2 linked regions of the Thalassospira sp. TSL5-1 genome follow. The protein of the gene in region 1 interacts with the protein of each later gene in a pairwise test. Links are inferred from orthologs where the notes say so. Each region holds a gene or a part of one and is shown in the gene's direction. Other genes may lie near its edges.

Evidence for each region.
Region 2: the proteins of LF95_RS00995 (region 1) and sfsA interact in binary tests that used the Escherichia coli proteins (3 or more experiments, as listed by UniProt). The link is inferred for Thalassospira sp. TSL5-1 from one-to-one orthologs.

What each region holds. Positions count from the first base shown.
Region 1 is NZ_KV880637.1:204,912-212,457, reverse strand. Bases 1,945-4,825 are described here. They hold LF95_RS00995 (glutamate-5-semialdehyde dehydrogenase), read left to right. Parts: upstream 1,945-2,682; coding sequence 2,683-3,969; downstream 3,970-4,825. Other genes in these bases: rsfS (ribosome silencing factor), read left to right, coding at 4,653-4,825; LF95_RS00990 (nicotinate-nucleotide adenylyltransferase), read left to right, coding at 3,969-4,577; LF95_RS01000 (energy-coupling factor ABC transporter permease), read right to left, coding at 1,945-2,217. Outside these bases: LF95_RS01005 (ABCB family ABC transporter ATP-binding protein/permease), read right to left, coding at 1-1,306; more of LF95_RS01000, read right to left, coding at 1,537-1,944; more of rsfS, read left to right, coding at 4,826-5,024; 23S rRNA (pseudouridine(1915)-N(3))-methyltransferase RlmH, read left to right, coding at 5,235-5,693; LF95_RS22705 (hypothetical protein), read left to right, coding at 5,801-6,352; LF95_RS00970 (hypothetical protein), read left to right, coding at 6,468-6,824; LF95_RS00965 (dihydrofolate reductase family protein), read right to left, coding at 6,833-7,366. UniProt on the Escherichia coli protein: Catalyzes the NADPH-dependent reduction of L-glutamate 5-phosphate into L-glutamate 5-semialdehyde and phosphate. The product spontaneously undergoes cyclization to form 1-pyrroline-5-carboxylate.
Region 2 is NZ_KV880638.1:1,517,326-1,524,906, reverse strand. What follows is about bases 2,032-4,947. They hold sfsA (DNA/RNA nuclease SfsA), read left to right. Parts: upstream 2,032-3,086; coding sequence 3,087-3,809; downstream 3,810-4,947. Other genes in these bases: map (type I methionyl aminopeptidase), read left to right, coding at 4,060-4,866; LF95_RS16550 (DUF6500 family protein), read right to left, coding at 2,741-2,959; LF95_RS16555 (methyltransferase domain-containing protein), read left to right, coding at 2,032-2,730. Also shown: LF95_RS16570 (carbon-nitrogen hydrolase family protein), read right to left, coding at 1-195; grxC (glutaredoxin 3), read right to left, coding at 338-595; LF95_RS16560 (ComF family protein), read right to left, coding at 677-1,540; more of LF95_RS16555, read left to right, coding at 1,816-2,031; LF95_RS16535 (MFS transporter), read right to left, coding at 4,948-6,237; LF95_RS16530 (isochorismatase family protein), read right to left, coding at 6,308-6,877; LF95_RS16525 (MarR family winged helix-turn-helix transcriptional regulator), read right to left, coding at 7,028-7,486. UniProt on the Escherichia coli protein: Binds to DNA non-specifically. Could be a regulatory factor involved in maltose metabolism.

The sequences.
Region 1 (7,546 bases):
GCGAGCCCTGGCTCACATCGCGAATATCCTGCCCGTCAATGGTGATGCGGCCGCTTGATACATCGTAAAACCGAAACATCAACCGGGTCAGGGTTGATTTGCCCGCCCCGCTGGGGCCTACCACGGCCACGGTTTTACCCGCCGGCACTTCAAAACTGACACCCTTTAAAATTTCGCGGTCAGGATTATAGGCAAAATGCACGTCTTCAAAACGCACCGTTGCCTCGCTGCAAACCAGTTGTTTTGCCGATGCCCGATCCTCGACTTCCCGGTCCACATCAAGCAGCGAAAACATCCGCTCCATATCGGTCAGCGACTGTTTGATCTGCCGGTACACAAAGCCCAAAAAGTTCAGCGGCATATACAGCTGCAACAGGTAGGTATTGACCAGCACGAAGTCACCCACTGTCATATTGCCATTTTTAACCCCGTTTGCGGCCAGCAGCATGTTCAAAACCAGTCCGACGGCAATAATCGCCCCCTGGCCAATATTCAGCTTGGAAAGGGATTCCTGCGATTTGACCGCCGCCACCTCATAACCGCGCAAGGCGTGGTCATAGCGTGATGATTCATGGGCTTCGTTGCTGAAATATTTGACGGTTTCATAATTTATCAGGCTGTCAATGGCCTTGGTATTGGCTTCATCATCGCGCTGGTTCATCTCGCGACGGTATTTCATGCGCCATTCGGTCACGATCAGTGTGAAGGCAATGTAAATCACGATGGTGACAAACGTGATCAGCGCGAACCAGACATCATAAAGCGCCCACAGGATGATCGAAACCATCACGATCTCAAGCAGGGTGGGCAAAATGTTAAACAGCATGAAGGACAGAAGAAATTCAATGCCCTTCACCCCGCGCTCAATAGCGCGCGAAAGCCCCCCCATCTGCCGGTCCAAATGGAACCGCAGGGACAGCGCATGAAGATGGTCAAATACGCTTAGGGCGGAATTGCGAATGGCCCGCTGGGCGACCTTGGCAAACACCGCATCGCGAATTTCGCCAAAAGCAGAGGATAACACCCGCACCAGGCCATAGCCGATAATCAGACTAACCGGCACCGTCACCAATGCGGCCGCACTGCCTGCTGCGGCTCCTTTACCTCCGCCCAGGGCATCAACAGCATATTTATACAATACCGGCACATAAACGTTGGCAACCTTTGCGCCGACCAGGAACAACAGTGCAACAACGACACGTATCTTTAATTCGTTTTCGCCCTTGGGCCACAAATAGGGCAAAAAGGTTTTAATCACACCCAGATCAGCACGGGCGGATGATTCTTTGGCATCCGATTTTTTCACATCTTTTTCCTTTTATCCCCGTCCCCGATATGGGTTTTAAGCCACACTAAAATGTACTTTGGTAAAATTTCCCTATACCCGTGCCTCACAAATGGCCCGTAAAGCGCAATTTGGCAAGCATCACAATATGAACATCCTGCAAACAGGCTGTCTTGTCGGGCAGGCAAATACAAAAAAGGCGTCCCCTGCCAGACAGGGAACGCCCAAAACAGGCAGTGCAGGAGTACGACTTATTGCGCCGAACCATAAAGGCGGCGATCAAACACACCGCTATCGCGGAAACGATAAAGCGACTTGGCAACCGCCAGCACAGCAAGGTCGATCAGCGGCTCCACCAGCACAACCGTCATATAAGCCGCACCAAAGCTGGCAACATGGGCGATATTGGCCGCCCCAAAACCCTGACCATAAAACGCCCAAAACGCCACCCAACACACAATGCCACCCTGATAGGAGGTCGACAGTGCCAGCGCCTGCACATAGGACACATCCTTATAGGCGGTTTTGGCCGGGATGATTTTATGGGCAAGTGCACCCATCGCAAATAACGGCACCAAAAGTGTCGTCAGGTTGATGCCGTATTGCGGCAAATCGAACGGGGAAAAAAACACGCCCTGCAGCAAAAGCCCCAGTGCCAGACCAATGGCCGCCGGGGCCGCCCCGAAAATCAGAAACAGGGTGGAGCCCAATATAAGGTGCACTTCCGACACCCCAACCGGGTGATGCGGCAACACTTCAAAAAAGACAAAAACCAGCAATGTGGTAATGACACTGCGCACCAGAAGCGAGCCCAGACCATCGCGCTTGATCGTATCGACGGCCATTTTACCGGCAACACCCACCGCGCCGGTTGCAGTAGCATAACTCAGGGCGATTTTGGCGCCGTCAACAACGCCAGGTTCAATATGCATGACAATTTCCTTTCTTGCACCCACCGTGCATGGACAGGCCGGGAAACCGGCACTGTCAGTGATAAAAATTCGGGCAGGTCTCCTGACTTGTGCCGATTGTTGCTATTCCGCCTTCCCGGGGTTTCCCAGTGACATCAAGGAAGCAACCAGCACTTACAGTTGCGGGGGCAGTTATGGACTGGGCAAAATGCCGTCACCATATTCCCTATTATTCGCAGCAGCCAAAGGGCCACTGCCAAACCCGAGCGGACACGTTAGCAGAGCAACCACCAAAGGGGTAAGGCTTTTCAATCGTAAAACGCGAAAAAAGCACACAGTTTATATCCGTAATAAACCGCATGGTTTGCCCCCACCAAGGTGATTGCAGTTCAGGACGGGCCGGACTATGTTGCTAATTTGTTGACGATTTTACAATTTACGATGACACCGCCACAAAAGGCGCTGCCCAAAGACGGAAACAGGACCATGACGGCACTTGCCAGCACCGAAAACCAGGACATTCAACAATTGATGCTTCGCATCGGTATCGCCGCACGCGATGCAGCCCTGATTTTGGCCCAGGTCCCGTCACAGCCAAAAATTGATGCCCTGAACTATGCTGCCAGCCTGATCCGCGAGAACGCCGACACTATCCTGGCCGCCAATGCCCTTGATATGGAAGGTGGCCGTCAAAAAGGCCTGACCGCCGCCCTGCTGGACCGGCTGGAACTAACCCCGGCCCGGATTGAAGCAATGGCAAAGGGCGTTGAAGACGTTGCCAAACAAAACGACCCTGTTGGCCGCGAAATGGCCCGCTGGACGCCGGACCATAACGGGCTGGATATTGCGCGTGTATGTGTGCCCCTGGGTGTGATCGGTATCATTTATGAAAGCCGCCCCAATGTCACCGCCGACGCCGCCGCGATGTGCCTGAAATCCGGCAATGCCGCGATTTTACGCGGTGGGTCTGAAAGTTTTAATTCATCGCGCGCAATTTTTGCCTGCATGCAGCAGGGCGTGATCAAAGCCGGCCTGCCCGAAGCCTGCATTCAGATGATCCCGGTCACAGACCGGGCCGCTGTGGGCGAAATGCTGAAACTATCCGATTATATCGATGTTATTGTGCCGCGTGGGGGCAAGTCCCTTATTCAGCGCATCACCGATGAAAGCCGCATTCCGCTGTTCAAACATCTCGAAGGGCTGTGCCACACCTATATCCATGCCAGTGCCGACCCGGCAAAAGCCAGCAACATTGTGCTGAATGCCAAAATGCGCCGCGTGGGGGTTTGTGGGTCAACCGAAACCATTCTGATTGATCGCGACGCTGTTGAAACCCTGCTGCCTGCTGTCATTTCCGGCTTAAAAGATGCGGGTTGTGAAATGCGCGGTGATGAAACCGTTTGCCGCCTGGATGACAGCATCAAACCGGCAAGTGAGGAAGACTGGTCAACCGAATATCTGGATGCAATTGTGTCGATCAAAACGGTTGATGGGGTGAAGGATGCCATCCATCACATCAATCATTACGGCTCCCACCATACCGATGCCATCCTGGCCGAAGATGCCAGCGCCGCCCAGGCCTTCCTGAATGGTGTGGATAGCGGGATTGTCATCGTTAATGCCTCTACCCAGTTTGCCGATGGTGGCGAATTTGGCATGGGGGCGGAAATTGGCATTTCAACCGGCAAGCTGCATGCGCGCGGCCCGGTCGGGGTTGAACAGCTGACCAGCTATAAATATGTGGTGCGCGGCACCGGGCAAACCCGCCCGTGATGACGCTTCGCATTCCGCGCCGCCACAATGCCCCACCCCGAGTCGGATTACTGGGCGGGTCTTTCAACCCCGCCCACGAGGGGCATTTGCATATCTCACTTGAGGCATTGAAGCGTCTGGAGCTGGATGAAGTGTGGTGGCTGGTATCGCCGCAGAACCCGCTCAAGTCCCGCGAGGGTATGGCAGGGCAGGATGCACGCTTTGATTCCGCCGAATTGATTGCACAACATCCCCGCATTGTCGTTTCTGCAATTGAAACACAGCTGGGGACAAGCTATACGGCCGACACACTTGCAGCCTTGCAGCGGCGTTTTACCCAAACGCGATTTGTCTGGCTGATGGGGGCGGACAACCTGGCTCAGTTTCATCGCTGGAAATTCTGGCAAAAGCTGATTCATTGCGCGCCCATTGCGGTTCTTGATCGCGAGGGTTATTCTAATAAGGCATTGCGTGGCACGGCGGCAAAGCGTATGGAACGCTGGCGCATTGCCGCAGAAAAGGCAGGTCTGCTGGCCGATATGGATACACCAGCTTGGGTTTACCTGCCGATACGGCGCCATCCGGCTTCTTCAACGGCAATTCGTGCCGAAGGCCGGTGGCAGGTTTGACCTGTGGGTGTTTTATGTCCGCAACGTGATAGCGGCGAACATCCACCCCAAATTAAGGTGGCGACTATAATTACTGTGAAAAAAAGCCTGACACCAAGCGAACTGCTTGCGCTCATTCAGGAAACCTTGAACGATGACAAGGCCGAAGATCTTGTAACCATTGATCTGACCGACAAAACGGCAATGGCCGATTATATGATTATCGCATCAGGCTCCAGCTCGCGCCGGGTTGCCTCGATGGGGGAACATATTGTCGAAGCCCTGAAAAATGCCGGGCAGGGCCGCGCAGCGGCCGAAGGCACCGAACAGGGTGACTGGGTTCTGGTTGATGCCGGTGATGTCATCATTCATCTGTTCCGCCCGGAAGTCCGCGCTTTTTACAACATCGAACAGATGTGGGGCGTTGAAAACCCGGCTCTGAAACAGCAGGCTGCCCGTCTTTACTGATTGGCAGGTTTGGCCTTGTGCCCGGCGTGATGCCGGGCCATCCGCCATTCTTCAGATATAACCATACAGCCCGTCATGGCCTGTTTGGCCTGGGCCTTGTGTTTTTATCGCGCAAAAATAGCTGGCTTTCAAAGCTAAGCCCCCCCATACCCTTCTTCGCCAGGCACTAAAACCGGGCTTTCTGATCCCCCCAAACGGACGACCACACGCATGCAAATCACCCTTGCCGCTGTAGGCCGTATCAAGGCAGGCCCGGAAAAGGACCTGTTTGATCATTACATCGCCCGCCTGCGCTGGCCCTTTGCCCTGCGTGAAGTCGAAGAAAAGAAAAAACTGCCGCCAGCCCAGCTAAAAGCCCGCGAGGCAGAATTGCTTCTAGGGGTGATCCCGGAAAATGCCTTTCTGATCGCCCTGGATGAACGGGGCCGCGAATATGGCTCCATCGATTTTGCCAAAAAACTCGAAGGCTGGATCGACCAGTATGGCGGCAACATTGCCTTTGCCATTGGCGGTGCCGACGGTCACGGCGATGCCCTCAAGGCCCGGGCAAACGCCCTGTGGTCGCTCGGCAAAGCCACCTGGCCCCATATGCTGGTGCGCGCCCTGATTGCTGAACAGCTTTTTCGCGCCCACGCCATTCAAACCAACCATCCCTATCATCGGGAATAATAACTTTTAAAAACCCCAAAAATAACTCAAAAATCAAAAAAATTTAGTTGTAACTTAAACATAAAATTGCGAAATTTTTCTCCGATGTTAAGTCTTGGGGAAAATCTATGTACAAAATTCTTACAGCGTTATTATCGCTAACCACATTAGCTGCTTGTTCAGCAAAACTATCGCTTCCACCGTATCAGCCTACCACTTCTAGCGAAATTAACGCTGCCGTTGAAGTTAATAACTTCAGTTATTTCCCGAGAGAAGGCGTAGCCCAAAATGAAATTAGAGAAACTGCCGCAGGCCATGTTTATCTAACTGAAGACGTTGGTACATACTTCGCAAACGCTGTACGACGAGAGATGCGGCAAGCAAACATGTCAATTCAAAGTAAAAATTGTACTTTGGATGGCGAAGTCAATGATTTTGCAACTGATAGCCTAGGGTATTCAGTCGACTATATTACCGATGTTCGCTATATCTTGCGCAGAACAAAGGACCAAAAAACCTTATTCGATAATAATTACACTGTGAAATTCAACGCGTCAAAGTTCGTTGTTGCGGACGTATTTTTTGCCAATATCAATAAAATGGTATCGGACAATATCGACCAGCTTCTAAAAGATTCTGTCTTTGTCACCACAACCAAAGAAAATTGCGCTAAAAATTAGAATGAAACCAATATACTCAGCCATTTATATTCTAGCTTTATCACTAGGGTCGTGTGTTCAGACCCCAGATGCTTCAACATATTCTCGCGCCCAAATGGGACGTGCTGCCACTGTTATGAAGGGCAAAATCTTAGCTATACGTGAAGTCAAAATTTCTGGCGAAAGCTCAGGTGTTGGAATGACTGCAGGGGCGGGAAGTGGCGCTGTTGCAGGTTCATACCTTGGAGGCAGCAGCAGAGCCAATATAATAGGTGCCATCGGAGGTGCTGTTGTTGGCGGAGTAGCAGGAAGCATCGCAGAACAATCATTATCCGAAAGCGGAGCTTTCGAGTACATTGTACAGCAGGACAACGGTCAAATAATTGCAATAGTGCAAACCAACAGCGAAAACTTAAAAGTCGGAAACCCGGTCTTGATCCTCCGATCAGACCGGGTACGGGTCATTCCTGACAGTATTCCGACGGGACAGTGACACTGTATTTATTTCAACCGATATTCCATTTTCACCACATCAGATTCATAGATGTGGGTTGAAATCGGTTTGGGGCGCAGATGGCCGTTATCCTTGTCAAACAGGGCAATTCCGTCGCCCAAAACAACCGGAATGACAAACATATCGAGCTTATCAACCATATTTGCATACATGAATTGATTGATCACGCTGGCCCCACCCACAATCCAGACATCGCCATTGTCCAAACGCTCATTGCGCAAGGCATCGGTCAACTCGATCAGGCTACCGCCAAAGGCAACGGTATTTTCAGGTGCATCCTCGCCCAGGGGGTGTGAGGTCAGCACAATCGTGCGGCGATCCCCATAGGGCCATTCGCCATAAGACATCACCTGATCAAAGGTGCGCCGACCAATGATCAGCGTGCCCACCCGGTCCAGGAAGGCTTCAAAGTCAAATTCTGCCGGGTCATAATCATCCAGCCAGTCCACCGCACCATTTGACCGTGCGACATAGCTGTCCAGACTGACCGCAACATAAACGCGGAACAGTTTCTTGCCCATTGTATCAATCCAACCAATCTGCCGGATTTTTCCGGCGTTAATTTTAGTTCTAGTTTAGTATCAATTTTGGGATACTATCCTTGATTGGTGGCGATAATCCGGCTGGAATAGGGTGATATGGTCGTCCAAATAGCCCAAACGCCCCAAAAGCCGTCATTTTCCGGCCTTCAGGGCGTCCAA
Region 2 (7,581 bases), on another replicon or contig:
ATGGTCATCTTCGGCAAAGGCGGCGGCACGCACCTTTTCCCCACCAAAGGACATCATCGACACATTTTCGGGAAAGCTGATCAGGCGGGCCCCTGCGGCATGGGCATCACGGGCATAAATCGCGGCCCTGGCCAGATTGTCCTCCATGTTATCGCGGCTATTTACCTGCACACAGGCGGCAATAAAACGTGTCATGGTCGTTTCTCCTTTTTCGGCCAGCCGAAGTGACATTATCGTTTCAGGTTATGTCGCCAATGGGGCCGGTGAAAGGCAAAAAACAAAAAGGGCGGCCCGCCCGATGCGAAACCGCCCTTTTTCGGTAAACCGTGTCTGGTAATCAGGCCGACAGCAGCGGGTCCAGCCCGCCTTTGGCGTTAAGGGCCATCAATTCATCGCAGCCGCCAATATGCTCACCATCAATAAAAATCTGCGGCACACTGGTGCGGCCACCGGCACGATCCATCATTTCCTTTTTGCGGCGCGGTTCCATCATCACATCGATGACTTCATAGGCCGCATTCTTCTCGTCCAGAAGCTTGCGGGCACGCTTGCAATAGGGGCACCATTCGGTTGCGTAAACTTCAACTTTTGCCATGTGTTCATATCCTTCTCTTGCGGGTTCCTGACCCGGAAAATCCCGTTGTTACAGGCTATATAACAGATAATTTTGAATTCGTCAGCGTATGACCCGCGCAATTGTGATCAGGTCCACCTGCATGGCTCCGGCCCGTTTTAACGCCCGCGCACAGGCCGCTGCCGTCGCCCCGGTGGTTAAAACATCATCGACCAACACCACCTTGGCCCCCTTCAGCTGATATTTTTCTGCTCGCCGGTCTGACACAGCAAAGGCCCCCTGCACCTCGCGCTGGCGCGATGCACGGCCCAGCCCTGCCAGACTGCGGGTTTTGCGTTTGCGCGTGATCAAATCCGGCGCAAATGCAATGCCGGTCTGGCGCGACAGGGCCGCCGCCAACAGGCCCGACTGGTTATAACGCCGCATCAATAACCGGCTGCGATGCAGTGGCACCGGCACCAAAAGGCTGGCATTTTCCCAGTAATCCAGCCCGGCCTGCCACATCCAGCGGGCCAGAAGCGGGGTTAAATCGGTGCGGTCGCCATGTTTGTAACGTAAAATATAATCCCGGCTGCCATCATCATAAATCAGGGCCGCCCGGGCGCGGTCATAAGGCGGAATATGGCGCAGGCACGGGCCACACAAAACACCCTTGCCGTAATCCACCCCTGTGGCGATTTGGTCGCGCGCCTTTATGGCCCCGCCAAACATATCGGCCTGGTGGTTCACATCCCGCTCATCATCTTCGCCATCCTCATAATCAGACGACAGCATTTCAGACGGCATCAATTCAAACGGATAGCCGCAACAGGCACAAAAAGGCGGGGCGACAAAACGCAGGGCCGACCAGCAATTGGCACACAGGGCATGGGGCACATCGCCAATTGCGCCGCACCCGCCACACCGCGCCGGTAACAACCCGCGCAAAACCGCCTGCCAGGCAACCAGGCCAAGCCGCCGTAACACGCGATTATCCGCTTTGCCTGTCGTGATCTTCCCCAAAATGCGACCTGCCCTGTATTTATGCGCCCTATGTTTCTCACATCCCAACTGGTCCCTACTGGCACAGTTAAGCACGGGTGATGACGCATCACAATTATTCGTATTGGCTTTTCATTCGTCACGGTCCTGCCGCCCAAACGGGCTTGCAGGGCCGGTGCGTTGGGATGATCATTGCACCAATAGGCGGGCCGGTCTATTTAAGGGGCCAACATGGCAATTCCCGCATAACGGAGCCCGCAATGAGCGATCCGATCACGGTGTTTGATCGCCGTCTTTTAAAGCTGCGCCGCGACCGCGCGGCAACACGGTCACAGGATTACAATTTTCTGTTTGCCGAAACCGCCGAACGGCTGGCAGACAGGCTGGATGATACCACCCGCAAATTCCCCATCGCACTCGACCTTGGCTGCCATAGTGGCGAGCTGGGCCAGATTGTGGGCAAGCGCGGTGGCATTGAAACACTTTTTCAGTCTGACATATCGTTTAAATATGCCCGCAATGCGCAAGCCAAGCTGCCAAAGCGCCCCACCCTGGTCGCAGACGAGGAATTTTTACCCTTTGCGCATGGGTCGCTGGATCTGATTTTATCGAACCTGTCGCTGCATTGGGTGAATGATTTGCCCGGTATGCTGATACAGGCACGCCAGGCCTTAAAACCCGACGGGTTCTTTTTGGCATCGATGCTGGGGGGCGAAACCCTGAAGGATTTGCGCGACGCCTTAATGACCGCAGAGGCCGAAGAAGAAGGCGGCGTTTCGCCCCGCGTTTCGCCCTTTATCGATGTGCGCGATGCCGGGGCCCTGCTTCAGCGCAGCGGCTTTGCCCTGCCGGTGGTGGATATTGATGAAATCACGGTGGATTACCCCGACGCCCTGAAACTGATGCGGGATTTATCAGGCATGGGCGAAAGCAACCTGATTTTAAAACGCAGCAAAAAATTTACCAGGGCATCAACGCTGGCGCGTGCAGCCGCCATTTACCATGAACGCCACGCCCGCCCCGATGGCCGCATCAATGCCACCTTTCAGGTGGTTTATCTGACGGCCTGGGCCCCGGATGAAAGCCAGCCCAAACCGTTGCGGCGCGGCAGCGGCCAGGTCAGCCTGGTGGATTTTCTAGGTGATGTTCCCGACAAGCCCAAACCCGCCAATTAGGGCCTAAATTTTAATGCCCGCGTTCCAACATATCGCGGATTTTGACGGCCTTTTCAAAATGATCAAGTTGGTGGGTTTTTATCCACCAACTGGCCGCTTCCATCAAAAGGTCGGGGTCGTTATTGCGATTGGCGAAAAACGCATAAAATGACTGGCCAACATCGGGGCCTTTCTGCGCGATTTTACGGTCGCAAATTTCGATCATTTTCCGGCGAAGGCTATCGCGCATCTCAACCCTTTTAATTCTTGGGAGGCAGCAGGGGCTTGATATATGACGCAAATGCCGTGAAATTGGCAGTCCAAACTGCCAGCAATATTGACAGCCCCTGTCAGGACTGAATACCGAAAGGCCGATCATGCACCTGCCCAGCCCGCTTCTTCACGGCAAACTGATCCAGCGATACAAACGTTTTCTGGCCGATATTGAACTTGATAGCGGCGAAACCGTCACCGCGCATTGCGCCAACCCGGGTGCGATGACAGGCCTGAAGGATGCCGGGATTTCGGTGTGGCTTTCCACATCGGATAATCCAAAGCGCAAATTGAAATATAGCTGGGAGCTTTGCCAGGTGGGCGATGCAATGGTTGGCATCAATACAGCGCACCCCAATGCCATTGTTGAAGAAGCCATTTTGACCGGCAAAATCCCGGAACTGGCAGGCTATGAAACCCTGAAACGCGAGGTTAAATACGGCCAGAATTCACGCATTGATATTTTGCTGTCCGACCCGCAAAGGGGCCTTTGTTATGTCGAGGTCAAGAATGTGCATCTCAAACGCGATGAAGCCGTACCCGGCCTTGCCGAATTTCCCGATGCGGTGACCAAGCGCGGGGCAAAGCACCTTGATGAAATGGCAGAAATGGTCGCCCAGGGCCACCGCGCGGTCATGTTTTATCTGATCCAGCGTACCGATTGCGCCGCCTTCACCCTGGCCTCCGACATCGACCCGCATTATGCCGCACGTTTTGCCAGCGCCACCCAAAACGGGGTGGAAGCCATCGCCTATGACTGCCTAATCGATACGATATCCGTCACAGTCAATCAAAAGCGCCCGATTTTGCCCGGTAAAGCAGCCTGAAACACCGGTGAAACGTTGCCAGCGCATCATAATTTGCGTTTCGACAGCCAAAACATGACACAGAACAAAGCCTGAAGGCCATATCGCAGGCATGGTATGCTGATGTTCAATCTCTGGCGTATAATGTACGGGCAGCCATGCAGTGCAATCCTTGCTTATTGGACGGACAACGATTATTTCAGTAGGCTGCAAAACAAATTGATGAAAATGGGTTGCCCCCATAAGGACCGCCAACACAAGGAGAATTCGGTTGGCAAACGGAAAAGTTAAAATTCACGGCCCCGAAGCCTTTGAAGGGATGCGCGCCGCTGGCAAGCTGGCTGCGGAAGTTCTGGATTTCATTACCCCCTATGTCGTCCCCGGTGTCACCACCGGCAAGCTTGATGATTTGTGCGATCAGTATATTCGCGATCATGGTGCGGTTTCGGCCTGCCTGGGCTATCGCGGGTTTCCCAAATCGACCTGCACATCAATCAACCATGTCGTGTGCCACGGCATTCCCGGCGATAAAAAGCTGCAAAATGGCGACATCATGAATATTGATGTCACCGTCATTCTTGATGGCTGGTATGGCGATACAAGCCGGATGTACATTGCCGGTACGCCCAAGGTCATGGCGCAGCGCCTGGTTGATGTGACTTACGAGGCCCTGTGGCGCGGTATTAACGTGGTTAAGCCGGGCGCAACGCTGGGCGATATTGGCCATGCCATTCAATCCTATGCGGAATCCGAACGCTTTTCGGTGGTGCGCGATTTTTGCGGGCATGGCTTGGGCCAAGTGTTCCACGATGCACCAAATATCCTGCATTATGGCAAGCCGGGCCAGGGGCTGGTGCTGGAACCTGGCATGATCTTTACTATCGAACCGATGATCAACCAGGGCACCTATGAATGCAAGGTGCTGTCCGATGGCTGGACGGCGGTGACGCGGGACCGCAAACTTTCCGCCCAGTTTGAACATTCGCTGGGTGTGACGGATGATGGTTTTGAAATTTTCACCCGCTCCCCCGCCGGGCTGGAAAAACCGCCTTACGAAATCAGCGACGCGGCCGAATAAACCGGCGTGGTGATTTATCCACAGCAAAAGGGCAGACCGGATGATGTTCGGCCTGCCCTTTTTTCATAATGGAATGACTTGTTATTCAGCCGCGAGTGTCACCTTCGGGGCCTCGTTAACCAAAATCCGCCAGCGCCCATCAACACGGCGAAAGCGCATTTCGCGATATTTGAACAAATAAACCAGCGCCACCAGCGCCGCCGCAATACCCGAAACTGCGGCAACACCCAGCGCCCAGCGCGGCCCGTAATGGTCCGCCACCCAGCCCACAATGGGCGCACCAATCGGCGTTCCGCCCATCACAATCGCCATACGTATCGCCATGACACGCCCGCGCATCATTGGATCGGTTGAAAGCTGGATCAACCCGTTGCTGGAACTTAAAAACACCAGTGCCGCCATGCCAATCACCACCAGCGATGCGCCAAACAGGCCATAGCTGGGCATGACGGCGGCAAGGATGCAGGCCAGGCCAAAAACCAGTGCGCCATAAAACAGCAGGCCAATTTGCGGTGTTGCCCGCTGGGCTGAAAACAACGCCCCCATCACCGTGCCCACCGCCATCAGTGATGACAGCATCCCGAACTGCCCGGCACCGGAATGAAACACCGTCACCGCCATTGTTGAAATAAAGATGGGGAAGTTCAAACCAAATGTGCCGATCAAGAACAGCATCAACATGATCACCACAATGTCAGGCCGCCCGGCAACATAGCGAAAACCACCCACCAGGTTGCCCCGCCCGCGCAGGGGCCTGCGCGTCACATTCAAATCTTCCCGACGGATCAGAACCAGCGATGTCAGTACCCCGGCAAAGGAGGCGGCATTGAGCAAAAACACCCAGCCGGTCCCCACCACCGCAATCAAAACCCCGGCCACCGCCGGGCCAATCATGCGGGCGGCATTAAACGATGTGGAGTTCAGCGCAATGGCATTGGACAGGAAGCTTTCGGGCACCAGATCGGAAACAAAGGTTTGCCGGGCGGGCGCATCAAAGGCAGCCACACAGCCCAGCAAAAAGGCAAACACATAAACATGCCAAAGTTCGACAAGGCCGCTAATGGTGAGCAAGCCAAGACCCAACCCCAACAGCCCCATTAAAAACTGTGTCACCATCAGCAATTTGCGCCGGTCAAAATAGTCGGCAGCAAAGCCGGTAAAGGGCAACATCAAAAGCTGCGGGCCAAATTGCAGGCCCATGACAATGCCGACCGCCGTTGAATTATGATCGGTCAGTTCGGTCAGGACAATCCAGTCCTGGGCGGTGCGCTGCAACCAGGTGCCGGTATTGGACACAAGCGAGCCAGACGCCCACACCCGGTAATTATACACCGCCAGCGAGCGGAAGGTTCCGCGCATCGGATTTTTCATTTTACGTCCCCCCATAATCGGGCGGAGTAATGATTGGCCCGGAACTTCCGGGACCATTTTTCGGGGAATGTCATTTCCGGCCCCCTTCTTGTTCCAGGCAGGCCAGAATTTCATCGGTTGTGCCAGTTTCGCCCAGGCGCGGGAAAATGCGCGTCACACTGTTAACATGGGCCTCATGGCTCATGTCCGTCATGGCATCAGTCGCCAGGGCGACGTTAAGACCCAGTTCATGCGCCTGGCGGGCGGTGGATTCCACACCAATGCTCGTCGCAATGCCGCACAACACCACCTGTGTTATCCCCTGCCCGGCCAAATAATCGCCAAGGCCGGTGCCGGTAAAGGCCCCCCAGCTTTTCTTGGTCACTTTATGGTCGGTCGGGCAGCTATCAAGCTCAGCGGCCAAATCAGCCCATCCAGGCGGCAAATCCCCGCTGCGCGGGGGCTGTTCGTTCCGCCCCGGTGCCATACCCGCCACATTAACCAACACCACCGGCAGGTTACGCGCCCGAAATTCAGTCGCCAGCATCACCGACCTTGCCAGCACATCATCGGCAGAATGGGCCAGTGGATAAGCCAGAATACCCTTTTGCAAATCAATCACGATCAGGGCGGTTTTGGGGTCAAGGGCGGTAACAGACATGGGGCGCAATCCTTTTTGGTTGGGGCGAGATCAAAGGAGGCAAAACGTCACGGAAGGTCGCACGAACGGCGGGTAAAAGACGGCAAGTGGCACGGCAAAGAGAAAGAGGCAAAGGCAGGTATTGTAAGGCGGCAGTCCGATATCAAACGCTCAGCGGTCAACATCGACCATGCGTTGCAAAAGGCGGGTGGCCTCCGCCAGGGTTTGTTGCTCCTTTTGCGAGAAATTATCCAGAATGACATGATACAGCCAGTCTTCGCGCAAGGCGCGGCTGGCCTGTATCCATTCCCGGCAGGATGGGGTTAAAGACAGCAAAGTCTGGCGGCCATCATTGGGGTCCGGTGTCCCTTCCACCAGCCCGGCCTTGATCAGGGCGGTAATATGCGGCCCCATTGATTGCGGGCGCATTCCTTCGGCTCGGGCAAGCACGGTCACGGTGGCCGGGCCATCGGTTTCGAGATGGCGCAACACACATTTTTGCGTCCAGTTCAAATCGCCCAAATGCGCCTGTTTGCGCAATTTGCGGCGCAAACGGCCCAGCACGGCATGCAGGTCGGTTGCCAGGGCAAGGGCCGTTGGCGAAAGGGGATTTTCCGGATTGTAGGGCATGATGGCACTTTCAAATACAAAGGTAATCTACGAAGTTTACCTTTCTATATGGATGAAAATATCCCAAGCGCCAAAATTGTCAAGCCAGCCGGAAA